2 regions of the Brevibacterium sp. 91QC2O2 genome follow, and region 1 is predicted to be linked to the other one. Evidence: predicted binding sites of a transcription regulator. Region 1 holds the regulator's gene; the other holds the start of a gene.
What was found. The regulator HspR, encoded in region 1, represses chaperone genes until heat shock. The targets are predictions, from matches to a motif close to AAGTTGAGTCNNNNNGACTCAACTT.

Region 1 (14,632 bases):
CCGCGGCCGGCCAGGAAACGGATCGACTCCGGCAGGCCCGCGCGGACGAAGGCCGCGTAGAGCGCGGGCAGCGCGCCCACCAGCAACGCCAGGCGCCAGCCCCAGTCGCCGAAGTGCGGGACGACGTAGTAGCCCAGGAGCGCTGCGCCCAGCCAGCCCACGGCCCAGAAGGCCTCGAGAATGACGACGATGCGCCCGCGGATGCGCGGGGGTGCGAACTCGCTGACATAGGTGCTGGCCACGGGCAGCTCCGCGCCGATGCCGAAGCCCACGAACAGGCGCATGATGAGGAACAGGGTGAGGCCGGGGGCGAACGCCGCCACGGCCGAGGCGATGCCGAAGACCAACAGGGTGACGGCGAAGATGGTGCGGCGGCCGAAGCGGTCGGCCATGCGCCCGCCGAAGATCGCGCCCAGGGTCATGCCGATGAAGCCCAGGGAGACGATCCAGCTCTGCGCGGAGGCGCTGAGGTCCCAGTGGACCTTGAGCACGACGACGACATAGGAGATCAGTGCCACGTCCAGCGCGTCCAGGGCCCAACCGATACCCGAGGAGGTCAGGATATGCAGATGTTTGCGGGTGAACGGCAGGCGGTCCATGCGGGTGGACAGCTCGGTGCCTGTGGTGGGTGGGGCGCCGGCGGGGTTCTCTGTGGTCATGCCGTTAGTGTGGCACAGGTTCAGGTGTATATGACTTAAAGTCAATTTTCTGTTGTGAGGGTCACCTTGGTCCGGCGGTGTTTCCCACTCGATACGCCCTTGACTCATCCACCGGCCGGTTCATGCAGTCCCCGGACCTGCAGGGCTACATGAACCGGCCAGTCGATGAAGCACGCTTTCATCGACTGGGAAACGCCCCTCCGGAAAACTTTTTCACCCGCTCGGAATAAACCCCGCGCCCCTATAGTTGAGTCAGGTGTACGCAAGTTTACTGACAAGCAGTTTGACTGGTTCGGTCCGATGCAGAAGGATTGAGCCGGAGGCGCTCAGGAGGCCCCGCACAGCGGGACCGGCCCCGGGCGCAACAGACAGCGATAGTCAAGGGAAGGATTCAACATATGTCTCGTGCAGTGGGTATCGACCTCGGAACCACGAACTCGGTCGTCGCCGTTCTGGAAGGCGGCGAGCCGAAGGTCATCGCGAACGCGGAGGGTGGCCGCACCACCCCGTCGGTCGTCGCGGTGAACAAGAACGGCGACTCCCTGGTCGGCGAAATCGCCAAGCGCCAGGCCGTCACCAACGTCAAGAACACGGTCGCCTCCGTCAAGCGCCACATGGGCACCGACTGGACCACCGAACTGGGTGGCAAGTCCATGACCGCACCGGAGGTCTCCGCCCGCATCCTGCAGAAGCTCAAGCACGATGCTGAGGAATACCTGCAGGACACGGTGACCGACGCGGTCATCACCGTCCCCGCCTACTTCAACGACGCGGAACGCCAGGCGACCAAGGACGCCGGCCAGATCGCCGGCCTGAACGTCCTGCGCATCATCAACGAACCGACCGCAGCGGCCCTGGCCTACGGCCTGGAGCGCGGCAAGGAAGACGAACTCATCCTGGTCTTCGACCTCGGTGGCGGCACCTTCGATGTGTCCCTGCTGGAAGTCGGCAAGGACGAAGACGACTTCTCCACCATTCAGGTGCGCGCCACCTCGGGCGATAACCGCTTGGGCGGCGACGACTGGGATCAGCGGATCGTCGACTACCTGATCAAGCAGGTCAAGAACAAGGACGGCGTGGACCTGGCAAAGGACACCACCGCCCTGCAGCGCCTGAAGGAGGCCGCGGAACAGGCCAAGAAGGAACTGTCCTCGGCGACCAGCACCAACATCAGCCTGCAGTACCTGTCGATGAGCGAGAACGGCCCGATCCACCTGGACGAGTCGCTGACCCGCGCGAAGTTCGAAGAACTGACCTCGGATCTGCTGGAGCGCACCCGCAAGCCCTTCGAAACCGTCATCAAGGACGCCGGCGTCAAGGTCTCCGAGATCGACCACGTCGTGCTGGTCGGCGGTTCGACCCGTATGCCCGCCGTGTCCGACATGGTCAAGAAGCTGACCGACGGCCGTGAGCCCAACAAGGGCGTCAACCCGGACGAGGTCGTCGCCATCGGCGCCGCCGTCCAGGCCGGCGTGCTCAAGGGTGAACGCAAGGACGTGCTGCTGATCGACGTGACCCCGCTGTCGCTGGGTCTGGAGACCAAGGGCGGCGTGATGACCAAGCTGATCGAGCGCAACACCCCGATTCCCACCAAGAAGTCGGAGACCTTCACCACGGCCGAGGACAATCAGCCCTCCGTGTCGATCCAGGTGTACCAGGGCGAGCGCGAGTTCACCTCGGACAACAAGCTGCTGGGCAACTTCGAACTGTCCGGCATCGCCCCGGCCCCCCGTGGCGTGCCGCAGATCGAGGTGTCCTTCGACATCGACGCCAACGGCATCGTGCACGTGTCCGCTAAGGACAAGGGCACCGGCAAGGAGGCGTCCGTGACGCTGACCGGCGGCCAGGGCCTGGACCAGAGCGACATCGATCGCATGGTCAAGGAAGCCGAAGAGCACGCCAATGAGGACAAGGCGCGCCGTGAGGCCGCCGATAAGCGCAACCAGGCGGAGAACCTGGCCTACTCCACGGAGAAGGTCATCAAGGACAACGAGGACAAGCTGCCCGAAGATGTCCGCACCGAGGTCCAGGCCGACGTCGACGCGCTGAAGGAAGCCCTCAAGGGCGACGACGATTCCGCTGTGGAATCCGCGCTGGAGAAGCTGACCGCCTCGCAGACCAAGCTGGGCGAGGCCCTGTACGCGAACGCCGCTCCGGAGGCGGGCGCCGAGGGTGCCGAGTCCACCGGTTCCGCCGATGACGATGTCGTCGACGCCGAGGTCGTGGAAGACGATGACGAGGAGAAGAAGTAATGACTACTCCTGATCAGGGCGGCGCTTCGGGCGAGTCCCAGGAACAGTCGTTCACCTTCGCCGACAAGCGCCGCATCGACCCGGAGACGGGCGAGGTGCGCGAGCCGCAGGAACAGACCGCGGAGGAATCCGCAGCCGAGCGGGCGGCCGCCGACGGCAACGCCGCAGCAGCTGCCGAGGCCGCGGAGGAATCCGCGGCCTCGGCCCCGACGGACGGTGCGTCGGCAGACGCCACGGCCGGCCAGGGCTCGGACGCCACGGCAGGGACCGCCGAGGCCCCGGTGGCCGATGAGGCCGCGAAGTACCTGGATGACCTGCAGCGTCTGAACGCCGAGTACGCGGCCTACCGCCGCCGCTCGGAGCGCGATCAGGCCAAGGCCAAGGAGGCCGGTTCGGCTGCCCTGGTCGAGGCGCTCATCCCGGTGCTCGACGAGGTTAAGCTGGCTGCCGACGCCGGCGATGTCACGGGGCCCTTCGAGACCCATGTGAACAAGCTGCTCGAGGCGCTGTCCAAGGTGGGCGTCGAACAGTATGGCGCGGTGGGCGACGAGTTCGACCCCGCTCTGCACGAGGCTCTGATGCAGCAGCCCAACGGCGCAGTCGAGGAGCCCACCGTGTTCCTCGTCATGCAGCCGGGTTACAAGCTGGGCGAGCGCGTGATCCGCGCGGCCCGCGTAGGCGTGCACCTGCCGGAGGAGTGACCTCCGACTGAGTGGGCGCATACATGATCGGTGGCGGTCGATTCCCGGGACAAGCCGGGGGATTGGCCGCCACCGCCATAAGATTTTGGAAACGATGAAGACAATCAGCGGGAGTGATCCCGCAAGCGGGAATGACGTCCTGCGGAAAGGAGGTGCCAGATGAACGCCGGGCCTCAGAATGAGTGGTTCGAGAAGGACTACTACAAGGTCCTCGGGGTCGACAAGGACGCCTCCGACGCGGACATCAAAAAGGCCTATCGGAAGCTGGCTCGCAAGTACCATCCGGATGCGAATCCTGGTGATAAGAAGGCCGAGGAGAAGTTCAAGGAGATCAGCGCGGCCCACCAGGTGCTGGCCGACAAGGAGACCCGCAAGCAGTATGACCAGGTCCGCGCGATGGGCTCGGGCGCGCGTTTCACCGCGGGCGCCGGTGGTCCAGGTGGCGCCGGTGGCGGTTTCGAGGACGTGTTCTCCGGGCTGTTCAACTCCGGCGGCGGCCGCGGCCAGTACAGTGGCGGTCCCGGTGGCTTCGGCGGTGCCGGTGGCCCGGACCTGTCCGATCTGTTCGGCGGGGCCTTCGGCGGTGGCGGCTTTGGCGGTGGCCGGGGCTATCAGCCCGGCCCTGTCAAGGGCGGGGACATCAAGGCGTCTACGCGCCTGTCCTTCACGGAGGCCGCCAAAGGCGCCACGGTCAAGCTCAAGATGCCCAACGGTTCGCCGCTGAACGTGCGCACGCCGATCGGCGTCAAGGACGGCCAGAAGGTCCGCCTGCGCGGCAAGGGCAAGGCCAGTCCCAACGGCGGCGAGGCCGGCGATGTGGTGCTGACGGTCAACGTCGAACCGCATCCTGTGTTCACCCGTGACGGTGACAACCTGCGGGTGACCGTGCCGGTGACATTCGCCGAGGCCGCCCTGGGCGCAGAGGTCCAGGTTCCCACTCTGTCCGGCTTCCCCGTACGGCTCAAGGTGCCTGCCGGCACCCCGTCGGGGCGCGTGCTGCGCGTGCGCGGCAAGGGGATCGAGACGAAGAAGCACACCGGCGATCTGCTGGTCACCGTCGAGGTCCACGTGCCGCAGCGGATGAGCAAGGACGCGAAGCAGGCGGTCGAGGCCTTCGCCAAGGCCACCGAGGGCGAGGACCCGCGCGCCGATCTGTACGCGAAGGCGAAGAACAGCTGAGTTGCGCTGGCGCCGGCGCGGCACCGAACACGGCGCCGGCGCGGCACCGAACACGGCGCCGGCCGGCACCGTGCCGGTGCCGGTCGGCGCACTGATGCATGATCGAATCAAGGAGGAGGTGAGTGGCCATGGAGATCGACCCACATGCCGCGGTCTACGTGATATCCGTGGCCGCAGAGCTTGCGGGCATGCACCCGCAGACCCTACGGCAATACGACCGTATGGGTCTGGTCACGCCCAAACGCACTCCCGGTCGCGGCCGCAGGTATTCGGCCAGTGACATCGAGAAGCTGCGCCTGGTGCAGAGCCTGAGCCAGGACGAGGGCGTCAGTCTGGCCGGGATCAAGCGAATCCTGCAGCTGCGCGAGGAGGTCGCAGACGCGCATTCGCAGCTGCAGAGCCTCGGCGTGCAACTGGATGCGGCGCTGAGCCGGCTGGCCCAGGCGAATCGGATCTTCGCCGCAGGAATGGGCGGGGACGTGACGGTGGCCGATCCCTACCAGCGCAGCCGGGCGCGGCGGATGTCGCACGCGATCGCGGAACTGCCCGCGGCCTCGGTGACGGGGACCGTGGTGGGCGTGCGGACCGCGGGACCGCGGTCCAAACAGGGCCCCCGCCGCGGCTGAGGCGGACGCTCCCGGAAAGTCAGTCGTGGTTCCCGCTTGGGGCCGTCGTTTCGAAGCGACGGCCCCAAACGGGAACCACAACGCGTTTGGCCTCCTCTACAGCCAGGCGGGTGGTTGCGGCACCGACGCCGAGGTCCCGGCCGGGGCCTGCCCGCGGGGCCAGCCCCTGCCCAGCAGGAACGAGACGAGCTCTGCGGCCTCGCCCGTCAGTTCGACCGGTTCGGCGCTGAAAGCCGCGGCATCGCCGCAGGCCAGGAGGTAGTTCGCCAGTTCGGGGCGATCCGGTCGGTCGGTGATGTGCAGGAGGAAGTTCGCAGGTTCGGCGCGGGCCGCCCACACCGTTTCCACGTCGGTCAGCAGCCGGTCGATGGCGGCTGTGGGGAAGTCCAGGGCGGTCATCCCGATGTTGAGGTCAAGGGCATGCAGCAGGGCCTCGCGCGCCCGCATCCACGGAATCGCGGCTGCCATGATCGGCTCACCACGGCCGTTGAGCACCTGAGCATCCCAGGCGGGGGATTCGGGCTCGGGCAGGGCGGCGGCGAGTTCCACTGCGACCTCGTGGCTGATGCCGCGGACGTCCGAGACCTCGATCGTCGCCACACCCTCTTCGATCTCTGCATCGCGAACCGTGCGGGAGGGGTACATGGGGTTCTCCACACCCGTAGTCGCCCAATCGAGCAGCCGCATCAGGGCCTCGGCGTTGTTGATCATGTGCACGGCCACGTGCTTGCGGGTCCAGCCGGGTAGACCGGATTCGCCGTCCAAGACGTTGACCGTCAACTGGTCCAGGGTGCGCAGATAGAAGATCTCCCCGACTGCTCGCAGGTCCAGATCCCGCCGAATGTCCTCAATGCTCATGGGTCACAACTCTACGCCGACTGACTCAGTTCATCCTCCTCGATGAGCAGTCAAGTTGGTCTGATTCTAGGCGGGATTCTCGGACCAAATCGCCTGCGAATCGTGCGGGCGCCAGACCAAAATGACTGCTCACCCGCAGCCGCCGTCTGTCTCAGTTCATCCCGCCGGCGAGCGGCAGATAGTAGGCGGGGCTGAGGATCGCCACGATCGCCCAGGCCAGCAGCCAGAGGTTCCGAGCCCGCAGCACGGTGATCACCGCGGCACCGGCGCCCAGCACCGGAGCCAGGACCCACAGGGTCGTGTCGTGTGACAGCGCGGCGATCCAGACGACCGTGGCGCCCAGCAGCACCAGCATTGTGCAGATGCTCGAGGCCCCACGCGAATCGTGCAGCTTCCAACTCCACGCGGGATCGGGAACCGGCGCGGACCCGGGCGGGGTCACATCGGGAGCGGGCTCACTCATGGTCATCCTCCTCAGACCAGGCCGATCCACTTCCAGTAGGTGGCCGACAACACCACGACCAGCACATAGCCGATCACGGTCAGCGGGATGCCCGTCTTGAGGAACTGCTTGGCGGTGAAGGCGCCAGTGCCGTAGCCCAGCATGTTCTGCGGGGCGGACACCGGCAGCAGGAAGCCGAAGCTGATGACGAACTGCTGGATGATGACGAAGCCCAGCCCGCCCTGCGCACCGCCCGGGATCGAGGTGGCCAGCGCGATGAACACCGGGATCAGGGCCGAGCTCAGCGATGTGGCGGAGGCGAAGCCCAGGTGGATGAGGATCGTGAACAGGCTGACCAGTGCGATCATCGCCAGCATCGGCATGTTCGAGATCCCCAGTGCGCCGAAGGTCTTCTCCGACAGCCAGGTCGCGGCTCCCGTGTTCAGCAGCAGGCTGCCCAGCGAGATGCCGATCGCGAACACGATGAGCGTGCCCCAGTTGATGAGCTTCTCCACGGTCTTCCAGCTGAATACGCCGATCCGCGGGGTCAGCAGGATGCCGATGGCGATGAGCGTGGTGGTCGTCGAGTCGATGCCGTGCAGGTCCTCGGTCGCCCAGCAGGCCAGCAGCAGCACGGCCACGATGATCAGCCGGATCTCCTTGGCGCTCAGCGGTCCCAGTTCCTTCAGGTTCGCATCGATGACGGCGCGTCCGCCCTCGATCCGGTCGGTCTCGGGCTTGATCGCCCAGCGCATGACGAAGAACAGTGCGATCGACATGAGGATCGACCAGGGGGCGGCCCACAACAGCCACTGGCCCCAGGACACATTCGTGTGCATCTGATCCTGGATGAAGCCGATCGCCACCTGGTTCTGCGCGGCGGCGGTCTTGATGCCGACGTTCCAGATCGACACGGCCTGGACCGCCGTGATGATGAGCAGGGCGCCCAGTTTCGAGTTGGTGGCCATTCCGAAGGCCGCGACCATGCCGAGGAGAATCGGCACCACGGCGCCGGCGCGGGCGGTGGCGGACGGCACGAAGAAGGCCAGGATGATGGAGATGACGATCGCGCCGACCACGATGTGGCTGGTCTTCTCGCCGGCGAACTTGAGCACCAGCAGGGCCAGCCTCTTGTGCAGCCCGGTGGCCTGCATGGCGGCTGCCAGGGCCAGGGCGGCTGCGACCAGTGCCACGGCCGAGGACGCGAATCCTCCCAGCGCCAGTTTCAGCGAGGCAGCGGTTCCCATGGCGCCGGCACCCGGGTCGTCAACGGGTGGGGCGAAGGACACCATGATCGCGATCAGTCCCAGCACCATCACCGACGACACCGGGTAGCTCACGGCCTCGGTCACCCACATGATGACGGCGAAGGCCAGGATCGCCAGAGCCTGCTTGCCGGCCAGGGGCAGGTCGTCGCCGGTGGGCAGCAACAGGACTGCGATGAGTGCGGCGAAGGCCAGGAAGAACCAGCCGGTCTTGATATTCAGATGGGCCAGGAAACCCTCATGGTGGGAGGATTCCCTTCCCGCCAGTTCGCTGGCGACCGTTCCGCGTTCGTGCAGTGCCTGTTCCGCAAGCTTGCGGCCTCGTGCGATCTTCTTCAGCTTCGCCATGGGACTCTTCCTTTGTAGGGATGTTCGGCGCGTGTCCGGCGCCGGGGATGGCTGGTCTTCCGCCCACCAGCCTAGACGCGAAACGGGCGCCCCGAGGATATCGGAGCGCCCGTGGAACGGACCGTCTCAGCCGCAGCCGGACTCAGCCGAGCTCAGCCGACGACGGTGAGGATCTGTTCGTACAGGATCGTGCCCGCGTCGTTGTACACGACCACCGAGTACTGGCCCGGGTCGATGTTGAGCGCCTTGAGATTCATATCGGCCAGACCGTCATCGCCGGCGGCGGCCGAGGTCCCGGCCATGGGCTCGGGATCGCTCTGTGCGCTGCCCGGTGCGAAGTGCTCCAGCAGGCTGACGGTCAGGTGGTCGTCGTCCCCGCCGGCGGCCTGCGCCTTGACGTTGACGCCCTTGACGGCCAGGTCGTTCGTGGAGATCCGCGTGGTGTCCAGTGTGAACCGCGGGTCGGGCAGCGGCGAGGTCACCTCGAAGGAGGCCAGCTCGTGCCGGGTCCCGGAGGCGTCCTCGACGTAGACGTGGTTCTCGCCCCCGGAGATACCCGCGGCGTGCGGCGCATAGGTCACGGTCTTGGTGGGGGCGTCGGCGGTGAAGGTCACGGGGGTGGCGCTGTCAAGTGAGGTGGGCCCGGCAGCCACCGTGGTGAAGTAGGTGGCCCCGCGTTCGAGCCCGGAGAACGTCACCTTGAGCCCCTTGGCGGATTCCTCGCCGGTGAGTTTCGCGGTGGCGGGCACTGCCTTGACGCCCGAGACGTCGACCGCCGTCGTATCGTCGTGTCCGTCGGTGGCACCTGCGCTGGTCCCCGCCGGCGAGGTCGCATCCCCGGAGGCGCCGTCCGTCGGCTGGGCGGAGGGCTGGTCCGCCGGCGTCGTCGCCAGGTCCGAGTCACCCGCGGAGATGTCCACGGAGGCGGCTTTCTGTGCCGCGCTCTGTCCGGTCTGAGAGGTCAGCGCGGCGTCCGCCTGCGCGTTCGTGACCTGAGTGGTGGCCATGATGAGGCCCACGGCCAGAACGGCCGGTGCCAGAAGAACCCTTGCCCGCATGGATCTGCCTGCCTTCGTTCCGATGAGGAAGTCGAACGATGTACTGTGGATCTTCCAGACTACGCAGTCGTTCGGGGATCACAAGGATTTTTGTCGGCGTGTCCGAAGACTCCGCTCAGCGTGCATCACAGGAGCCCGCGGCAGGGCGTCCGCCGGCTATAGAATCCGCCAGTCCTCCAAGCGGATCTGGTGCTGCTGCTCGGCGGTCGGCACACGGATCGTGATTCCGGCCGGGACGACCTGCATCTTCAGATAGTCCGAGGCCCCCAGTGCGTCGCCGTCGACCTGCACCTCGATCTCCTCGTTCGCTTCGATCTCCACGGTCTTGCACCGCACGATCTCCGTGTGGATGCCCTTCTTCTGCTTGCCGGTGCCGATCGAGGCGAACACGCCCATCCACTGTGCCAGGTTCTTCGGCGTGATGAGCAGGACGTCCATCAGGCCGTCGGACAGGCTGGCGCCGGGCAGCAGTTCGATCCCGGCCTGCAGTTTGCCGGCGTTGCCGCCGACGATCGAGCGCACCCGGTAGGTTTTCGCGGGATTGTCGTCGAAGCTCACGGACACCTTGGTCCGGTCGCCGCCGAGCTTGCGGGAGCCCGCCTCCACATAGGCCAGCCAGCCGACCTTGGATTTCAGCGCCGGGTTCGTATCGGCCATAACCGCAGCGTCATAGCCCATCCCGGCCATCACCATGAACACGTGCTGTTTGGCATCCTCGTCCGGGCTGATCTGCGCGACCGCCACGTCCGTGGGCGCGTCCCCACCCCACAGAGCGATCCGCAGAGCCCATTCGGGGCGCTCCAGCACGATGTGCAGATTGCGCGCCAGCAGATTCCCCGTGCCCAGCGGAACGATCCCCATGGCGGGCCTGGTCTGCCCGTCCGCGAGCCCCGCGGTCACCAGGCCCTGCGCCACCGCGCGCACGGTGCCGTCGCCGCCCGCTGCGATCACCACGTCCACCCCGGCGGCCACAGCGGTGCGCGCCATGGCCGAACCGGAATCGTCGATCCGCGTCTCGATGATGAGCGGCGGCGCCCAGCCCTCCTGCCGGCAGATCGCGAAGGCGGTCGCCCGGAACGCCCGTGCGGCTGGCTTGGACGGGTTGAGGATGATCGCCGCCCGCTTGACGGGGATCGCCAATTCGGCCGAGGCCGTGGGACCGGCCGGGGCCTCGGCCTCGGAACCGTCTGCGCCGGGGGTGGTGCCCGGCTCGTGTCCGAGCACGGCACGGCGCGTGCGCGCGGTGCCGATCGCGACCCCAATGGCGATGCCGATGAGGAAGACGACCAGCAGCGCCACCGCGGTCAGCAGGAAGTTCTCGCCGAAGTCCATGGATCTCATTCTATGCGGTCACAGTGTGAAGCTGGGGTGGAGGTCCTTGAGCTTGATCATCCGCTTGGCGTTGCAGGCGATGACGCTGACGAGCATGCCCACGACACCGATCACCACCAGGCCCAGCAGGGCACTGGCGACCTGTCCCGGATCGCCGCCGGAGATCAGCGCGCGCAGGCCCTTGATCGCGTAGGTCATCGGCAGATAGGGCGCGATCGCCTGGAAGAAGCCCGGTCCCAGTTCCACCGGATAGGAGCCGGATCCCGCGCCCAGCTGCAGGATCAGCAGCACCAGGGCGAGCAGACGGCCGATCCCGCCGAACAGGATCACGCACATCTGGTGGATCGCATGGAAGGACGCCGTGACGATGATGCTGAACAGCAGGGTGGCGATCCAGCTGGCCGCCGTGAAGTCGAGGACGAACACCAGGAAGGCGTAGAGCACCGCGACCTGCAGACAGCCGAAGATCACCGCCGGCCACCAGCCCGACAGTGCGATCCGGTAGGACTTCGCGCTGGTCGCCAGGGCCCGGTAGGGGATCGCGCCCAGAACCATATAGGTGATCATGCCGCCGATCCACAGGCCGATGCTGATGAACATGGGGGCCATGCCCTCGCCGTAGAAGGCCACATGGTTCTTCGGCGTGTCATCGCCGGTCACCGGCAGGGCAACGGCCTTGGAGTGCGCATCGCGGGAGTCCTTATCGTAGGTCGGGACCTCTTTGGCGCCGTCGCGGATGCTCGTGGCCAGTTTCCCCGTGCCGTCGTCGATCTTGGTCGCGCCGTCGTGCAGTTGCCCCGCCCCGTCGGCCAGTTTGCCCGATGCCGTGTTCAGCTTGCCGGCGGCTGTATCGATCTTGCCGGCGGCCGCGTCGAGCTGGACCGAGCCCGAGGCCAGGGTCTGCGCGCCGTCTGCCGCGGTGCCGGTGGCGGTGTGCAGCTTGTCGGCCCCCTTGGCCAGGGTCACGGTGTTGGTGTGCAGTTTGCCGGCGCCGTCGGCTACGGTCCGTGCGCCGCCGGCCAGGGTGCCGATGCTCTTATCGGCGGCGTGGACCTTCCCGATCAGCTCATCGGCTTTGGCTGTGGTGTCCTTGCGTGCCTGCTTGGCCTTCTCGAAGCCCTTGGTCGCCCGGTCGTGGGCGTCGTCCAGGTCCTTGCCCACGCTCTGGGCGCTCTCCACAAGTTTCTTGACCTGGGGGTCGTCCGGGTACTTCTTCTGCAGGGCCCGCAGCTGCTCGGTGATATCGCCCTTGACCTTGTGGTGGGCGTCGTCCAGGTCGTCGGCCGCCCGGTCGATCACCGGCACGGTATTGTCCACCAGGGTGTCGGCGCGGTCCTTGAACTCATCGGCCTTCTGCGTCGCGGCATCCGCGGTGTCGCTGAGCTTGTCGGCGCCCGAGGCGACCTTCTTAGCTCCCGTGGTCAGGTCACCTGCGCCATCGGCCAGCTTGCCCGAGCCGTCGGCCAGGGTGCCGGATGCATCGTCGATCTTGCCGATCCCGGTCGCCAGACTCTTGGCCCCGGTGACCGCCTTGCCGGTCGCATCGTGCAGCTGACCGGTGCCGTCGACCAGTTGCCCCGCGCCATCGTGCAGCTGGCCCGCCCCATCGGCCAGGGTGTCCGAGGACGTGGCCAGCTTGGCCGCGCCTTCATGGACGGTGTCCGCCCCGTCCGCGGCCTTGACCATGTTCTTGTGGATGTCGTTGAAGCCCACATAGACCTGGTCGACGTACTTGGCGGTGGTCGTCTCGTTGAGGTTCTCACGCACCTGGCCCAGCACCACCGAGGCGATCTTGCCGGTCAGATAGTTGTTCGCGTCATTGGTCTGGATCTTCAGCTCTGTGCGCTCGGGATCGTCGCCGGCTGTCGACGTCAGTTCGCGCGAGAAGTTCGCGGGGATGGTCAGCACCGCAGCGTACTTCCCGGAGTCGAGGCCGTCCGCGGCCCTGTCCACATCGGTGGTCTTCCAGGTGAATCCGGCATCGGCGTCCTCACCGGTGAGTTTTTCGGTCAGCTCCCGGCCGGCGTCCAGCTTGGGGTCCTGCGCGCCCTCGTCCAGGTTCACCACGGCGGCGTCCAAGCGGTCGGAGTTGCCCGTGGGGTCCCAGTTGGCCCACAGGTAGATGCCGCCGTAGACGGTCGGGATGAGGATGACGGTCAGCAGCGCCAACTGGGTGAGCAAGTGGCGGCGGAACCGGGTGATTTCCAGCAGTGGCAATGAGAACATAAGGGCTCTTCGGTGTTTTCTCGGTGTTTCGAGGCTGTGCGGGGGTCAGTCGGCGCTTAGGCGGACGGGGACCAGGGGCGGCGGGGTCAGGCCCTGGGCGAGGACGCGCTCGCGCGCCTCGGCCAGTTCCGAGGCGTCCTCGCAACTGACGATGAAGGTGGGCGCCGGAAGTGCTGTTCGGTCCGTGGGAGAGGTGGCGTCCGGATCCGCGATGCCCAGCAATTCCATTCCGGCCAGCACGTACATCCAGGCGCGCTGGCGGTCTTCGCGCCGCCGCAGCAGATCGATGTCGTCGACTGCGACGACCTGTGGATGGGCGAACAGGGCCAGCGCCAGGCCCAGCAGGAAGCGGTCCAGATCGGACAGGTCTCCCACATAGGACTTGGCGGGGAAGGTGCCGGTGGCCACGCGCGAGGCCGTGCGCGCCTCGGGTGTCCCGGGTTCCGGTTGGATTGCCGCGGACACCCGGGCCGAGACCCTGCGCATCACCTCGAGTGCCCTGGCCACGTGTTGTTTGGAGGCGAAGGGCTTGTACCAGGGCTGGTACATGATGATGCGTTCTGCCACGTGGTGTTCGATCGTCAGGTTGTCGTCGAGGTCGGTGACGTCCTTGACCGGTCCCAGGGACGCGATGCTGCGGACCCGCCGGGGCTGCTTGGCCACGTCGATGCCGGCTACGGTGGCGTGGCCGTGGGTGAACTTCATCCGTCCGGTCAGGGACAGCAACAACGCGGTCTTGCCAGTGCCCTCGGGGCCGATGATGACGAGCATGCCGCCGGCCGGGACCTGCGCGTCGACGTGTTCGAACACGGGGGACTTGCCCCGCATGCCCAGGTCCTCGGCGTTGATCATGGGTTCGGGTTCCGGTGAGCCCTGTGGTTCCGGGCCCGCCTGCGATTCCGTGGCGACTGGGTCGGGGCCGGGCGCCGTGGCCTCCACGGTGGGCAGGGGTTCGGTGTGATCCGACACGGTGGGCATCTCCTCGGAACGGTCGGCGGCAGGGGCATTCATCATCATAACCGGTGCTTTACAAATGTAAAGAGTGTTTTTGTGCACGTCCGGGTGTCCGCGTGTCGGTGCTCGCGTTCGTCCCACCGGCCCGCATCAAGTCGGATAGTCCGAGGGCCCGCAACCTTTCGGTTGCGGGCCCTCGGCTCAAACCCCGTCAGGGCGCGCTGCCCGGCACGGGTGCTGTTGGTGTGCTCAGTGCTGCGTCTTGCGGCGCCGGGTCACCATGATGCTCGCCCCGCCGACCAACAGCAGGATGGAACCCGCGACCACTGCGCCCAGCTCGGCGCCACCGGTCTGCGGCAGTTCCGAGCCGCCATTGCCCGAACCGTTGTCATTCGAACCGTTATCGCCCGAGCCGGTGCCGTTGTCGCCAGGGCCGTTGTCGTCTGAATCGTCTCCGCCACCGGCATTGGGATCACCGGCGGTTACGGTGAAGCCGGATTTCAGTGCCTTGCCGTGTTCGGGGACGGCCTTGACGGTGTATTCGCCGACATAGGCGCTGGGGTTGCTTGCGCTGACACCGTAGACGACCCAGCGGGCCGTGCCGTTCTCATCGGCGGCCACTGTGCGGTCCAGGCCGGTGACGCTGCCGCCCTTGGGAGTGACCGTGAACTTCACGTCGGTGCCCGGCTTCAGGTTCGTGACCGACAGGCGGACGCCCTTCTTCTCGTTGAC
Region 2 (14,632 bases), on a different contig from region 1:
CATCGATGTAGAGCTTCAGGTGCCGGGCGAAGCCGATGCGCTTGCCCCGCTGGGAGGCGACCTGTGCTGTGGCCTGTGCTTTTCCCTGGGGGTCGGTGGAGACGGCGGCGGACATGATATTAGCTTACCGGACGAACCCCGGGGCCGAGGCCGCGCAGACCCTGCGCGGCCCCGTACCGTTTGTCACGTCTCGGGTTCACAGACGGCGGGAGGCGATGTCTGCTCCCGCAGCCAGGGACTCCAGCTTGGCGAAGGCGATCTGCGGGTGGACGCGTCCGCCCAGGCCGCAGTCGGTGGAGGCCACGACGTTCTCCGGCCCCACCAGCTTCGCGAGGCGCTCGATGCGCTGGGCGACCAGTTCCGGGTGTTCGACCACATTGGTCGAATGCGATACGACGCCGGGGATCAGGTACTTGCCATCGGGCAGCTTCACATCGCGCCAGATCGTCCATTCGTGTTCGTGGCGGGCATTGGCCGCCTCGAAGGTCAGTCCGTTCGCGTTGATCGTGAGCACCTGGTCGACGAAGTCCGCGAACGGCAGGTCGGTCACGTGCGGGCCGTGCCAGGAGCCCCAACAGGTGTGGAAGCGGACCAGCGCCGGATCGATTCCGCGCAGTGCGTGGTTCAGGGCGTCGATGCGCACCTGGATGAAGGCGCGATAGTCGGACAGCGCGGGTTCGGGGTCGATCTGGTCCCAGGATTCGGCGATCGAGGGGTCGTCGACCTGGACGGTCAGGCCGGCGTCGGTGATCGCCTTGTACTCCTCATGGAGCACATCCGCCCAGGCCCACACGACCTCTTCATCGGTCTTGTAGTACGTGTTGCCGATCCGGGCGGCCGAACCAGGGGCAAGGGAGTTGATGAACCCGCGCGATTCGTCGATCCCGGCGGCGGCCAGGCCGGCCTTGAGGTTCGCAATGTCGGTGGCGACCGCCTCCTGCCCGATATAGGTCAGCGGGCCGGTGATGACGGGGAAGGGCAGGCCCGCGCGTGGATGGATCGAGGCCTCTTCGTCGGCGTATGCCTGGGCGAACAGCTGCCGATCGCGGCGTTCGGTGAAGGTGGCCAGGGCCAGTTTGCCCGGTGCTGCGGGGGCCGGTTCGGCCTCGCGCGCCCCGCCGGTGGCCAGCCCCAGTCCGCCTGTGCGCTGGAATGAGTAATGCCACCAGGCACCGAAGTTGATCTGTTCGGCCATGGTGTGGCCGTATTCGCCGTCGTTGACGATGTCGATGCCCAGCGCCTTCTGCTTGGCGACGATCTCGTCGACGGATTCGGCCAGCAGGGCGTTGAATTCGGCGGGGGAGCCCGTGCCCTCGTTCTTGGCCCTGTTCGCGGCCAGCAGGGCGTCGTTACGGGGCAGGGAGCCGGCGTGGCTCGTCAGGATTTCAGTCATGACTCCCAGCATGGCACAGGCCCGGGATTATGACAGCCGGCCGGCGTCACAATCCCGGTTACGCGAACCCGGCCGCCCCTCAGTGCACCGCCGCGGTTCGCCGCTGCCCGGCATGGGCCCGCAGATGTCCGATCAGGATGAGCAGACCGCCGGCGAGCAGCCAGGCTGTCAACACCCACCATTCGCGGGCGCGAGGGGCGTCGGGGAAGTACGCGAGGCTGCGCAACAGGCTGCCGCCTGCCCCTGGGACGAAGTACTGGCCGATCGCGCCGAAATGCCAGGGCAGGAACTCCTGGGGTGCGCTGGTCCCGGAGATCGGATTGCCGATGAGCACGGTGATGACCACGCCCAGCAGGATGCCGGGTGTGCCGATGGTGGAGACGAGTCCGTTGATGAGCGCTGCGGTCGCGGCGACGGTCAGCCCGATCGCCAGGGCATTGAGCCAGAACGGGCCCTGCAGGATGCCGAACCAGCTCTGCAGGATGGCCGTCAGCGCCAGGCCCCCGACCACTCCATAGGCCAGGACCGCGGCGGCGCGCCGCCTGCGGCCGGTGACCAGCAGGCTGATGAGCACGCCGCCGACCACTCCGCCCAGGGCCAGCGGCAGGCCGGTGATCGCCATCCCGGAGCCGGTGGGGTCGTCGGTGCTCAGCGGGGCGACGTCGGTGGTCGTGATGTGCGGGACGCGCTCGGCCGGGGTCCCCGCGGCCAGTGCCCGCTGGTCGAGCTGGAGCTGGACCTGGGTGGCCAGCGTGCGCAGTGCGGTGCCGGCCGCGGGGGATCCGCCGCCTGCGATGAGCACCTCGGGTTCGGTCCCGAGCACCACCGCGCCGTAGACCTCGCGCCGCTGGATCATGCCGACGGCCTCCTCCCGGCTCTGCGCCCCGTGCACCTCGAAGGTGTCGGCGGGCAGCTGGGCGCCCAACTGGGCCCGCTGCTCGGCGTTGCCGACGACGGCCACCGGCAGGTTCTTCGCCTGCGATGTCACCGTCGGCCAGCTGAAGGCCAGCAGGATGAGGGAGACGATGGCGGCGGCCAGAACGGCGATGCCGCAGGCGCGCAGCCAGTGCGCGGAGCGGCCCGTGGACCGGGTGGGAGTTGACATGGGAGCCTCGGATCTGTGATGACGTGAATCCTAAAAAACGAATACTCGTTCATTATTGGGCCGGGTAAGCTGGCTGTCAAGAATGACCATTCGTTTTTATGGAAGTGAGTCGGAGGTCTCGATGCCCAAGGTCAGTCAGGAGCACAAGGACGCGATGCGCGCACGGATCCGCGACGCGGCCAAGCGGTGCATCGTGCGCAGCGGATTCGCCGGGGCCTCGATGGCCGATATCGTCAGGGAGGCCGGTCTATCCGCCGGTGCAGTGTACGTCTACTACTCGGGCAAGGAGGAGCTGGCCATCGACATCGCGCACGAGGTCCTCGACAGCCGGTTCGCAGCCCTGGACCTGGCAACGGGCGCCGAGGTCCTGGACCCGCCGGCGCGCATCGTCCCCGATCTGGTGCGCGGCCTGCTGGTCCGCGATGGCATGCCCTCGATCGTGGTGCAGATCTGGGCCGAGGGCGCCAGGTCCGAATCCTTCCGCGCCCTGGCCACGGGGGTGCTCGACCGGATCCGGACCCAGCTGGGCGCCTATCTGGTGCGCTGGTTCGTCCAGCACCGCGGTGCCTCCCAGCAGCGGGCGCGGGCCGACGCCGCGGCCCTGGTCCCCGGCATCGTCGCCATGCTCCAGGGCGTCATCGTGCAGTTCGTGCTGGCCGGCTCCGCTCCGGCCGAGGCGGCACTCGACTCCGTTGCGCAGCTGTTGCGCCTGACGACCGAATAGGCGGGCGGATGCGACGGGGGCCGGGGAGCGCTGTACGCTCCCCGGCCCCCGTGCTTGGAACCGTGTGGTTGGCCCCTGTGTCCGGATTCCTCCGGGTGTCAGCCGAAGTACTTCGGCAGGGTCTCCTTGTTGATCCGCGAGAGTTCGGCGACCGGGATGGTGAAGTGGTCGGCCAGCTCCAACGTCGGGGCACCCGTTTCGCCGTTGTCGGTTATGCCGATCCGGGCGAAGGGGAAGTTGCGCGCGGTGCACATGTCCTTGAATCGGACCTCCTCGCTGCGGGCCACCGAGACGATGGCCCTGGCAGACGATTCGGAGAACAGTGCGGTGAACAGGTCCACGCCGTCGCGCCGGCAGACCTCGTCGAGCCAGAACCGGGCGCCGGTCCCGAAGCGCATGCAGGCCTCGGCCACGGCCACGGCGATGCCGCCCTCCGAGACGTCGTGCGCGGCATCGAGCATGCCGTCGCGCGAGGCGTTGATGAGGATGTCGGCGAGTTCGCGTTCGACCTCGGGCTTGAACTCCGGGGGCACGCCGCCCAGGTGGTCGTGGGCGACCTCGGCCCAGGCGGAACCGTCGAGCTCGTCGGCGGTGGTGCCCAGCAGGTAGATGGTCTGCCCTGGTTCGCGCCAGCCGGCCGGGGTGGCGCGGGTGACGTCGTCGAACACGCCCAGCACGCCCACCACCGGGGTCGGGTGGATGGCCACGCCGCCGGTCTGGTTGTACAGGGACACATTGCCACCGGTGACCGGCACGCCCAGGTCCTTGCACGCCGCGGCCAGGCCGGTCGTGGCCTGATCGAACTGCCACATGATCTCCGGGTCCTCCGGGGAGCCGAAGTTCAGGCAGTCGGTGACGGCCATCGGGCGCGCGCCCGAGGTCGCGACGTTGCGGTAGGCCTCGGCCAGGGCCAGCTGGGCGCCGCGCGCCGGATCCAGATAGGCGTAGCGGCCATTGGCGTCCGTGGCGATCGCGATGCCGCGGTTGGTGGACTCGTCGACCCGGATCACGCCGGCGTCATCGGGTGCGGCCAAGGCGGTGTTGCCCTGGACGTAGCGGTCGTACTGGTCGGTCACCCATTCCGGATCGGCCAGATTGGGGCTGGCCAGCAGGTCCTTGAGCGTCTGTTCCAGGCCCGCGTCGTCGGCCGGGCGCTCCAGACCTGCGGCACGGGTGGTGTCCGCGGCGGTCGATTCCGTCCAGGACGGCTGGGTGAACGGGCGGTGGTAGACCGGGCCGTCATGGGCCACCGAGCGCGGGGGCACGTCGACGATGACATCGCCGTGCCAGGAGATGACGAGGCGCCCGTCGCCGGTGACCTCGCCGAGCACGGAGGTCTCGACCTCCCACTTGTCCACGATCTCCATGAAGGTGTCGAGCTTATCGGGGGTGACGACGGCCATCATGCGCTCCTGCGACTCACTCATGAGGATCTCCTCGGGAGTCAGCGTGGGGTCGCGCAGCAGCACATCGTCCAGGGCGATGCGCATACCGCCCTCGCCGTTGGAGGCCAGTTCGCTGGTGGCACAGCTGATGCCGGCTGCGCCCAGGTCCTGGATGCCCTCGACGACGCCGGCGTGGAAGAGCTCCAGGCAGCATTCGATCAGGACCTTCTCCGCGAAGGGGTCGCCCACCTGGACGGCCGGGCGCTTCGAGGGCTTGGAGTCGTCGAAGGACTCGCTGGCCAGGATCGAGGCGCCGCCGATCCCGTCGCCGCCGGTCCGGGCGCCGAACAGCACGACCTTGTTGCCCACGCCGGATGCGTTCGCCAGGCGGATGTCCTCATGGCGCATCACGCCCACGGCCAGGGCGTTGACCAGGGGATTGCCCTGATAACAGGCGTCGAAGACCAGTTCTCCGCCGATATTGGGCAGGCCCAGGCAGTTGCCGTAGCCGCCCACACCGGCCACCACGCCGGAGACCACGCGGTTCGTGTCGGGGTGGTCGATGGCGCCGAAGCGCAGCTGGTCCATCACGGCCACCGGACGCGCGCCCATCGAGATGATGTCGCGCACGATGCCGCCGACGCCCGTGGCGGCGCCCTGGTAGGGCTCCACATAGGAGGGGTGGTTGTGGGATTCGACCTTGAAGGTCACGGCCCAGCCGTCGCCGATGTCGACGACGCCGGCGTTCTCGCCGATGCCCACCAGCAGGTGTTCCTTCATCTCGTCGGTGACCTGGTCGCCGAACTTGCCCAGGTGGACCTTGGAGGACTTGTAGGAGCAGTGCTCCGACCACATGACCGAATACATCGCCAGTTCCGCGCTGGTGGGGCGCCGGCCCAGGATCTTCTTGATCTCTTCGTATTCGTTGGCCTTGAGTCCGAGTTCGGCGAACGGCTGTTCGACGTCCGGGTGGGCGGCTGCGAATTCGACTGTTTCCTTGACCTTCTTGGTCTGGGATTCCGGAGTCATCGCGGAGGCTTCGGGGGTGTTCGACATGTCAGGCGAGGGTCCTTTCGACGCGCATGGGCACTATTCTAGCGGCCCAGGCCGTGGAAAGAAGTTGATAAAAAGTCACTCAACTTTGGAATACCGTGGACACTCAAGTGGTTACACCTCATGTAGCCACCGAGGTGATACAGGCACCGGGGTGGCGGAAAGAATTTCACCTACTCCAAGGAGATGTTGGAAATGGCAAACACCGGTATCAATCCGTTCCGTCCGTTCTCTGTGATCGACGACGTGCTGCGCTCCCTGCCGGGCGTGGCCGTGGCCGACCGTACCCAGGGCTTCATTCCGGCACTGGAAACCGAACGCAACGGCGCGGACCTGGTCATCAGGGTCGACCTGCCGGGGATGGACCCGGAGAAGGACATCGACATCGAACTGCACGGGCGCACGCTGACCGTCTCCGGCGAACGCCGCGATGAGACCAGCGGCGACGGTGTCCGCGAGGTCCGCTACGGCTCCTTCAGCCGCACCGCGACCCTGCCGGCGAAGGTCGGCGAGGACGCGATCACGGCCGACTACGTCAACGGCGTGCTGACGGTCCGGGTGGCCGGGGCCTATGCGCAGGTCCAGCCGAAGAAGATCTCGATCTCCCACCACGCGGACGCCCCGGTCGACGCCCAGGTCGAATCCTCGGCCGAGGACGCGGACAAGGACGCCGCCGAGAAGTAACTCTCAGGGCCGCACGGTCAGGGTCTGATTGAGGGTTCCGAAGGGCCCGTCCTGATCGTGCAGGACCGAGCTGGTCAGACCCAGCCCGGTCGGCCCGAAGGACACGCGCGTATTGAAACCCAGCCAGGGGCTCTCCCGGCTGGGTTTCTGCGCGTCCGGGCCGGTTCCAGCGGCGGGTGTGAAGGGCTGCCGGAACAGCGATGCGGTCAGCTCCACATTGGGGAATGCCACCTCGCGCGGATCACGGCGCACCGTCATGCCGTTGGCGGTGTCGAACAGGCCGGCCGCCCTGGCCAGGGCCGAGGCCCGGGCATCGTCGACCAGATCCACGGGGGTGCGCAGCCAGAAATGGGCGTGGCCCGGTTCCACCTGGGTGCGGCGCGCCTCGAAACTGGCGATATAGGCACCCGGCCAGACCGTGGTCGAATCGAACTCCGGGGTCTCGTCGACCGAGGGTATCGGGGCGAAGGGGGAGCCGGCCAGGCCGGTGGTGTCAGCGGCCTGGACGAACCAGGCGCGCAGCAGCACGATCGTGCGCCCTCCGTAGCGCAGTTCGGCCTCGGCCAGTTCGATGCTGCGGCCCGGGCGCAGGACGCGCAGGTCGTAGGTGAACTCGTCGACGGGGACCACGCCGAAGATGTCGGCGGAGATCCGCCCCAGCTGCAGCCGGGGCGCACCGGAGGCCTCCCGGCGGGCGGCGTGGTCGGTCTCCAACAGGTGGACCAGCAGGCCCAGTACGGGGGAGATGTGCTGTTCGTCCGGGTTCCAGGCCCCGGCGACCAATTCCGTTGCACGATAGGCGTCATCGCCGGTGCGGGTGAAGTAGAAGCTCATGGACTCACAGTCTAGGGAGGTGGGCCCGCTCGTTAGAATCGAGTCCATGTCGATTCCGAAAATCGTGCTCTTCTACGTCTTCACCCCGCTGCCCGATCCCGAGGCGATTCGCCTGTGGCAGCACACCCTGGCGGATTCCCTGCACCTGCGGGGCCGGGTCATCGTGTCCGCCCAGGGCATCAACGCAACCCTGGGCGGGGACCTGCCGGATGTCAAGAGGTACGTGCGCGCCATGCGGGAGTACGCGCCGTTCAAGGCCGCCGATGTGAAGTGGTCCGATGGCGTGGGCGATGATTTCCCGCGGCTGTCGGTCAAGGTCAGGGATGAGCTGGTGACCTTCGGCCATCCCGCGGAGGTGGTCGTCGATGAATCGGGTGTGGTCGGCGGCGGCGTCCACTTGAGTCCGGCCCAGGTCGACGAACTGGTCGCCGAACGGGGGCTTGCCTCCCAGGGCGGTGAGGTCGTGTTCTTCGACGGCCGCAATGAGATGGAGGCGGTGATCGGCCGTTTCGCCGACGCCGTGGTGCCCGAAACCGAGGCCACCAGGGACTTCGTCGCCGAACTGGAATCGGGGAAGTACGACGAGCTCAAGGACAAGCCGGTCATCACCTACTGCACCGGTGGGATCCGCTGCGAGGTCTTGAGTGTGCTGATGAAGAACCGCGGCTTCCAGGAGGTCTACCAGATCGACGGCGGGATCGTCCGCTACGGCGAGGCCCGCGGCACCGACGGCCTGTGGGACGGTTCGCTCTACGTCTTCGACAAGCGCATGCACCAGGAGTTCGGGCCGAACGCGCGGTCACTGGGAACCTGCGTGGAATGCGGCAAGCCGACCGCCGACTACGTCAACTGCGTCGATCAGTCCTGCCGGCGGCAGTTCCTGCGCTGTCGGGCATGTACTGCCGCCGGCGCCCACCCGAGCTGCGGCCACTGCGCGCCCGCCGCATAGTGATGAGTGCGCAGATCTTCCAGCCGCAGAAGACCAACACGGTGAGGAAGAAGATCGGGACCATGACGATGAAGGCCCCGCGTAAATAGCTGCCTTCCGGGGTCTCAGTGCTGTACCCGGGCACCCACCACGGATTGCCGATCAGCACCCCGGCGGTGAGCAGCAGGGTCCCGACCAGGGCCGAGGCCTCGTGCAGCCGGGGGCTGAACACCCGCCAGATCCCGGCCACCAGCAGGGCGCACAGCGCGAAGACCACGAGGAAGACCAGCCCATACCAGGCAATGGAATAACTCCAGTCGAACACGAGTACTGCGCCGATCCCCTGAGACACGACAACGCCGGCTGCCGCGCATGCGAGCAGCCGGCTGTAGCCGTGCCAGAAGATGGGTACCGTGGATTACTCCTTGGCGGTGAGCTTGCCCGACTTCCAATCGGGCATGAAGTCCGGATTGTCCTTGGCCCACTTGGCCACGGCCTTCTCCGGGTTCTTCCCGTCGAATTCCTCGGGGGCGGCCATGACGCGTTCCAGGCCCTCCAGGTTCTTCGGCGTCAGCGCCAGGTTCTTCAGGATCTGGGCGGGCAGCGGGTGCTCATCGGTGAAGCCCGTGCGCGACATGGTGTAGAGCTTCTCGTTCTCGCCCAGCGCCTTCTTGGGATCCTCGAGGTCGCGCACCGGGAACTTGTCGTAGGCCCAGTGCGGGTGCCACAGGGTCACGGCCACGTGCTCGCCCGCGCTGGTGGACTTCTGCAGCTGGGTCAGCATCGCCGGGGTGGACGAGGCGATGAGCTTCATATTGTCCAGGCCGTAGTCGGGGATGACCTTGTCCTTGGTGGCATCCATCAGCCCGGAGCCGGCTTCGATGCCGTAGAGCTTGTTGCCGTACTGATCGCCCATCGACTTCAGGTCCTCGATGGTCTTCGCCGGCGAGTCCTTGTCGACTGCGATCGTGTTCTTCGCCTGGTCGTACCAGCAGCCCTGGGCCTCGAGCTTGTCGCCGTACTTCTCGATATAGGGCTTGTGCGTCACCGGCAGCATGGTCGATGACATCCAGTCGACATCGGCGTTGCTCGTGGCAACGTAGCCCGGCGCCAGGTCGAACTTCTTCACGGTGACGTTGTAGCCGTATTCGCCCAGCACGTGCTTGGCCAGATAGGCGGTGGCGATGGTCTCGTCCCAGCCGTTGAAGGCTGCGACCGTCAGGTCTGTCTTCTCCCCGTCGCCCGGCTTCTCGCTGCCCATGTCCTTGGCATCGGCGGCCGGGGTGCAGTCGCCCCAGTCCTTGCCGCCGGAGGAGTCGTCCCCGCCGGCCGCCGAGTCATCGGTGGAGTTACTGGCGCCGCAACCGCTCAACGCCAGGCCACAGGCCAGCGCCAGTGCCGTGAGTAGTGTGCCACGCCGTTTGGTCCGGGTGTGCATGTTCTCAACCTCGCTTGACAATATTCCTTGCTGATGTCGTCGAGCTCACGGTAGCGTACACGTGTCGTACAACACCAAGTTGTCTTGTCAAGCGAAGTTGTGCTATCAGCGGCCGAACAGCTTGCGGAAGAAGCCCTTCTTCTTCGGCTCGTCCGGCTGGGTTTGCTCCTGCGCCGGCTGCGGTTCCGCGGGCGCCTGCTCCTGTGCGGGTGCCACCGGCTCCGGCCGAGGTTCCGGCTGGGGCTGTGCCGGCTCCTGCACGGGTGTCTCCAGGGCCGCTGCGGGCTCCTCGACGACGGGCTCCGGCGCTTCGACCACCGTCGGCTCCTCGACGGCCGGGGCGTCTGCGGCCTGTTGCGCAGCCGCAACCGGGCCGAGGTCCCATTCCAGTGTCGCCGCGGGCGCCACGTCACCGGCCGCCGCCAGCTGGGCCGCGGCCTCGTCGGTCAGGGGCTGGGCGACCTGGCAGTTGGTCAACCGGTCCAGCTCATCGAAGGTGATATCGGCCGAACCGTCGGCCGCGAGCACCCGCACGGTGCCATCGGGCAGGGCGGCGCAGGCGAAGCCGCGCAGCCGCGCATAGGATTCCAGCGCGGCCCGGTGGTTCTTCACCTGGCCCTGCTGCAGGGCGCCCGCGATGGCGAAGACCAGGGGTCTGATCTGCGGGGCGTCCAGGGCCAGTTCGGCCCCGTCGACTAGCAGCCAGGCGGTGGTCTGCGGCCCGGTGGATGCGGGATAGTGGGCCCAGTGATCGGTCACGAGCTTCGCGGCCAGCGCCACCGCATGGGTCAGCTCCGTATCGGCGGAGAACTCCACATCGGACAGTTCCGGGACCTCGTGTGCCTCACCGTAGGCGCGCAGCGCACCGGTCAGGTCCACTACGGCATCCGGGAACTCGTTGACATTGTCCCAACCGGAGTGCCAGGTGGCCGGCGCTGTGGCCTGCGTGCCGATGAAATGAACGCGCAGGCGCAGCGGTTCGCCCTCGCCGCGGGCGAACTCCAGCACCGGGACCGCAGCGCCGAAGTCGACCTCCCAGTCGGCATCGCCGACCAGCTGGCCGAAGTGGGCCTGCACCTCGGTCGACAGGAACGCCGCTCGGTCGACCAGTTCCTGCAGGGCAGGGGAGAGGGGCAGGCTCTTCTTGGCCATCAGGCGTTGACCAGGGCGGCGATCACCGAGGTGAAGAAGCCCTGGCCGTCCAGGCCGGTACGCGGTCCGCGGGCGGTGTCGGGGCCGAAGCCGGATTCCACCGCGTGCTCCGGATGGGGCATCAGGCCGACCACATTGCCGCGCTCGTTCGTGATACCCGCGATGTCGTTGAGCGAACCATTGGGGTTGACGCCCTGGTAGCGGAAGACCACGCGGCCGGATTCCTCCAGCTCCTCGAGCACGTGCGCTTCGGCCTGGAAACCGCCCTCGCCGTTCTTCAGCGGGATGACGATGTCCTCGCCGGTGGTGAACTGATTGGACCAGGCGGTCTGCGTGTTCTCCACGCGCAGCACCTGGTCGCGGCAGATGAAGTGCTGGTGGTCGTTGCGCACCAGGGCACCGGGCAGCAGATGCGATTCGCACAGCACCTGGAAGCCATTGCAGATGCCCAGCACCGGCATTCCGCCATTGGCGGCGTCGATCACCTTGGACATCACAGGGGCGAAGCTGGCGATCGCCCCGCAGCGCAGGTAGTCCCCATAGCTGAAGCCGCCGGGCAGGACCACAGCGTCGACACCGTGCAGGTCGGCGTCCGCGTGCCACAGCGGCACAGCGGTGGCGCCGGAGAGGGTGACGGCGCGGGCCGCGTCCCGGTCGTCCAGGGTGCCGGGGAAGGTCACAACGCCCACCCGGATGTCCTGGGCGCCGGCCAGCGGGGCCTCCGAGGCTGCGGCACCGATCAGCGGGCCGCCGGCGGTCAGGGTGCTCCGGTCGCTCACTTGGCGGCCTCGGCGTTCGCAGAGGCGTCCTCATCCGCGGCGACGGACACGACGTTCTCGATCACGGAGTTCGACAGCAGGGTGTCGGCGGCCTCCTGCACTTTGGCGAGCAGTTCGTCCGTGGGCTCTCCGTCGAAGGTCAGCTCGAAGCGCTTACCCTGCCGGACCGAGAAACCCTCGAAGCCCAGGTGCCGGAGGCTGGTGCCGATGGCCTTGCCCTGCGGGTCAAGGATTTCGGGCTTGGGCATGACCTCGACGACGATACGTCCCATGATGCTCCCAGTGAGATAGGGGTGGATTAGTTGAAACAAGTTTAGCAAGCGTGCGGGGCCCCGCGACTCATGCAGGGCCCCGCAGGCCGGTTGCACCGGTCACGCAGGGAAAGTCGTGCCCGTCAGCCGTTCGAAGGCCTCGACGTAGCGCGCCCTGGTCCGCGCCACGATCTGTTCGGGCAGCGCCGGGGGCGGCAGCTCGGAATTGCGGTCCCAGCTGGAATCCGGGCCGGTCAGCCAGTCGCGCACGAACTGCTTGTCGAAGCTGGCCTGGACCTTGCCGGGGGCATAGTCCGCGGCGTCCCAGAATCGGGAGGAGTCCGGGGTCAGGACCTCATCGCCCAGCACGATCTGACCGGAGGCGTCGCGGCCGAACTCGAACTTGGTGTCGGCCAGCACGATGCCGCGCTCGCGGGCGATCTCCTCGGCGCGGGTGTACAGGCGCAGGGTCAGATCGCGCAGGGCCTCGGCGTCCTCGGCTCCGACCAGGTCGACGGTCTTGTCGAAGGTGATGTTCTCATCGTGATCGCCCAGCTCGGCCTTGAAGGCGGGGGTGAAGATCGCCGGTGTCAGCCGGTCGGCCTCGCCCAGGCCCGCGGGCAGCGCATTGCCGCACACCATGCCCGAGGTCGTGTAGTCGGCCAGGCCCGAACCGGTCAGGTAGCCACGGGCCACGCATTCGACGGGGAACATGTGCAGGGGCTTGCAGATGATCGCCCGCCCGGTCACCGCCGACGGCACATCGGTCGACAGGACGTGGTTGCCCACCACATCGGCCAGCTGGTCGAACCACCACAGGGACAGGCCGGTGAGCACCTTGCCCTTGTCCGGAATGGGGGTGTCGAGGATGAAGTCGTAGGCCGATATCCGGTCGGTCGCGACCATCAACATCTTATCGGCCGAGGCGAAGTCCGCCGCGGCCTCCGGGATGTAGATCTCGCGGACCTTGCCGGCGTAGGCGTGTTTCCAGCCGGGCAGATCGTACGCTGGGGCCGCAGGTGTCGTCGTCATGGGGATTCCTTTCCGGCTCAGGCCCCGGCGGGCACGGTGATGCGCCCGTCGATCGCGGCTTGAGCGATATCGGTACGGTTCTGTTTGCCCGGCCAGTCGATCAGCGCGGCGGCCCGGTAGGCCAGATCGCGGGCGGCGGCCAGGGTGTCGCCGGAGGCCACGACGGACAGGACACGCCCGCCGGCCGTGACGATCTCGCCAGTGGCGCCCAGTGCGGTGCCCGCGTGCAGGACGAGGACGCCGGGCAGGGCCGCGGCCTCGTCCAGTCCCGTGATCGGATCGCCCTTGCGCACGGTGCCGGGGTAGCCGGCGGCGGCCAGCACCAGGGTGACCGAGGCCTGCTCGGACCAGACCAGCGGGTCGATTTCGGCCAGCCGGCCCTGGGCGGCGGCCAGCAGGGTCCGACCCAACGGGGTCTGCAGCCGGTCCAGCACCGACTGCGTCTCCGGATCGCCGAAGCGCACATTGAACTCGACGACCTCGATGCCCTTCTTCGTCAGGGCCAGGCCGCAGTACAGCAGGCCGGTGAACGGGGCGCCGCGCCTGGCCATTTCGTCGACCACCGGCTGGGCCACCAGCCGGGTGATCTGCTCGGCCACATCCGCCGGCGCCCACGGCAAGGGCGAATAGGCGCCCATCCCGCCGGTGTTGGGGCCGGTATCGCCGTCGCCGATCCGCTTGAAGTCCTGCGCGGGCGCCAGCGGCACCGCGGTGGTGCCGTCGCACAGCACGAACAGGGAGACCTCGGGCCCGGCCAGATAATCCTCGATGACCACCCGGTCGGAGGCCGAGAGGCAGTCGGTGGCGTGCGCCAGCGCTGTCTCGAAATCCTCGGTCACGACCACGCCCTTGCCGGCGGCCAGGCCGTCGGCCTTGACCACGTGTGGGGCGCCGAACTCGGTCAGGGCCGCTTTTGCCTGATCGACGGTGGTCGCCGCGACCGAGGCGGCGGTCGGCACGCCGGCGGCGGCCATCACCTCCTTGGCGAAGGCCTTCGAGCCCTCCAGCCGGGCGGCCGCGGCATCGGGGCCGAAGACGGGGAAGCCGGCGGCGCGCAGGGCGTCGGCCACCCCGGCGACCAATGGGGCCTCTGGCCCGATGACCACCAGGTCGGCCCCGAGGTCTCCGGCCAGCGCGGTGACGGCCGCTGGATCGGTGGCCTCAACGTTCCGGATTTCGCACATTCCGGCGATGCCGGGGTTGCCCGGGGCGGCGATGATCGCATCGACTCCGGGATCGCGGGACAAGGCTGCAACGAGGGCGTGTTCGCGGGCGCCCGACCCGATGACAAGAACCTTCACGTCCTGCATTTTATCGTGGTTGCCGACACCCCTGTGGCGCTCGGTAGGCTAGGGGGTTGTGAATCAGATGAGCGAGGTCCATCGGCTGCACCGGCTGATGGCGGAAGATCCTGCGTGGCGCCTGCTGCGCAGCGACACCGTGTACTTCGCCGCGGCCCTGTTGCCCCAGCATCTGAGCGCCCAGGAACCCAGGCTGCGCACCGAGGTCCTGTTCGAACTGCTCGACGCGGATCTGGCCGCGATGCGCGAGGAGGGCTTCGAGGTCACCGGGGATGCCGCCGGCTACTGCAATCTGTGGCGCGGCAACGGAATCCTGGCCCGCCGGGTGATCCCCGACAGCCGCGAGGAGACCTATGAGCTGACCCCGGCGGCGCTGAGCGCCTTCGCCTTCATCGCAGGTCTCGAGGACACCCGCGTGTCGATCAACCAGTCGCGCCTGGCCACGATCCAGCAGCGGATCCGCCAGGTGGTCCGCGACACCGACCCGGACGTGATGAACCGGATGCGCGCCCTGCAGCGCGAACGCGCCCGCATCGACCAACAGATCCAACGGCTGGGCCGCGGCGAGATGCC

Region 2: NQ036_RS07455 (Hsp20/alpha crystallin family protein) is a predicted target of HspR. The motif match lies at 5,725-5,749, and genes of this name have one in related genera.

The regions. Positions count from the first base shown of each region.
Region 1 is NZ_JANIJY010000022.1:7,021-21,652, reverse strand. Features, by position in the region: gene NQ036_RS12835 (MFS transporter) at 1-659, opposite strand, end outside; gene dnaK (molecular chaperone DnaK) at 1,058-2,911, shown strand; gene NQ036_RS12825 (nucleotide exchange factor GrpE) at 2,911-3,612, shown strand; gene NQ036_RS12820 (DnaJ C-terminal domain-containing protein) at 3,772-4,791, shown strand; gene NQ036_RS12815 (heat shock protein transcriptional repressor HspR) at 4,920-5,417, shown strand; gene NQ036_RS12810 (maleylpyruvate isomerase family mycothiol-dependent enzyme) at 5,514-6,275, opposite strand; gene NQ036_RS12805 (hypothetical protein) at 6,427-6,738, opposite strand; gene NQ036_RS12800 (anion permease) at 6,750-8,330, opposite strand; gene NQ036_RS12795 (hypothetical protein) at 8,483-9,388, opposite strand; gene NQ036_RS12790 (diacylglycerol kinase family protein) at 9,545-10,720, opposite strand; gene NQ036_RS12785 (YhgE/Pip domain-containing protein) at 10,739-12,946, opposite strand; gene NQ036_RS12780 (ATP-binding cassette domain-containing protein) at 12,992-13,963, opposite strand; gene NQ036_RS12775 (LPXTG cell wall anchor domain-containing protein) at 14,150-14,632, opposite strand, start outside.
Region 2 is NZ_JANIJY010000007.1:95,781-110,412, forward strand. Features, by position in the region: gene cyoE (heme o synthase) at 1-115, opposite strand, end outside; gene NQ036_RS07435 (cobalamin-independent methionine synthase II family protein) at 197-1,393, opposite strand; gene NQ036_RS07440 (ABC transporter permease) at 1,473-2,498, opposite strand; gene NQ036_RS07445 (TetR/AcrR family transcriptional regulator) at 2,620-3,222, shown strand; gene purL (phosphoribosylformylglycinamidine synthase subunit PurL) at 3,321-5,663, opposite strand; gene NQ036_RS07455 (Hsp20/alpha crystallin family protein) at 5,856-6,344, shown strand; gene NQ036_RS07460 (thioesterase family protein) at 6,348-7,178, opposite strand; gene NQ036_RS07465 (rhodanese-related sulfurtransferase) at 7,225-8,127, shown strand; gene NQ036_RS07470 (hypothetical protein) at 8,024-8,458, opposite strand; gene NQ036_RS07475 (glycine betaine ABC transporter substrate-binding protein) at 8,525-9,544, opposite strand; gene NQ036_RS07480 (DUF6882 domain-containing protein) at 9,650-10,696, opposite strand; gene purQ (phosphoribosylformylglycinamidine synthase subunit PurQ) at 10,696-11,439, opposite strand; gene purS (phosphoribosylformylglycinamidine synthase subunit PurS) at 11,472-11,747, opposite strand; gene NQ036_RS07495 (phosphoribosylaminoimidazolesuccinocarboxamide synthase) at 11,847-12,758, opposite strand; gene purD (phosphoribosylamine--glycine ligase) at 12,776-14,059, opposite strand; gene NQ036_RS07505 (DUF3375 domain-containing protein) at 14,127-14,632, shown strand, end outside.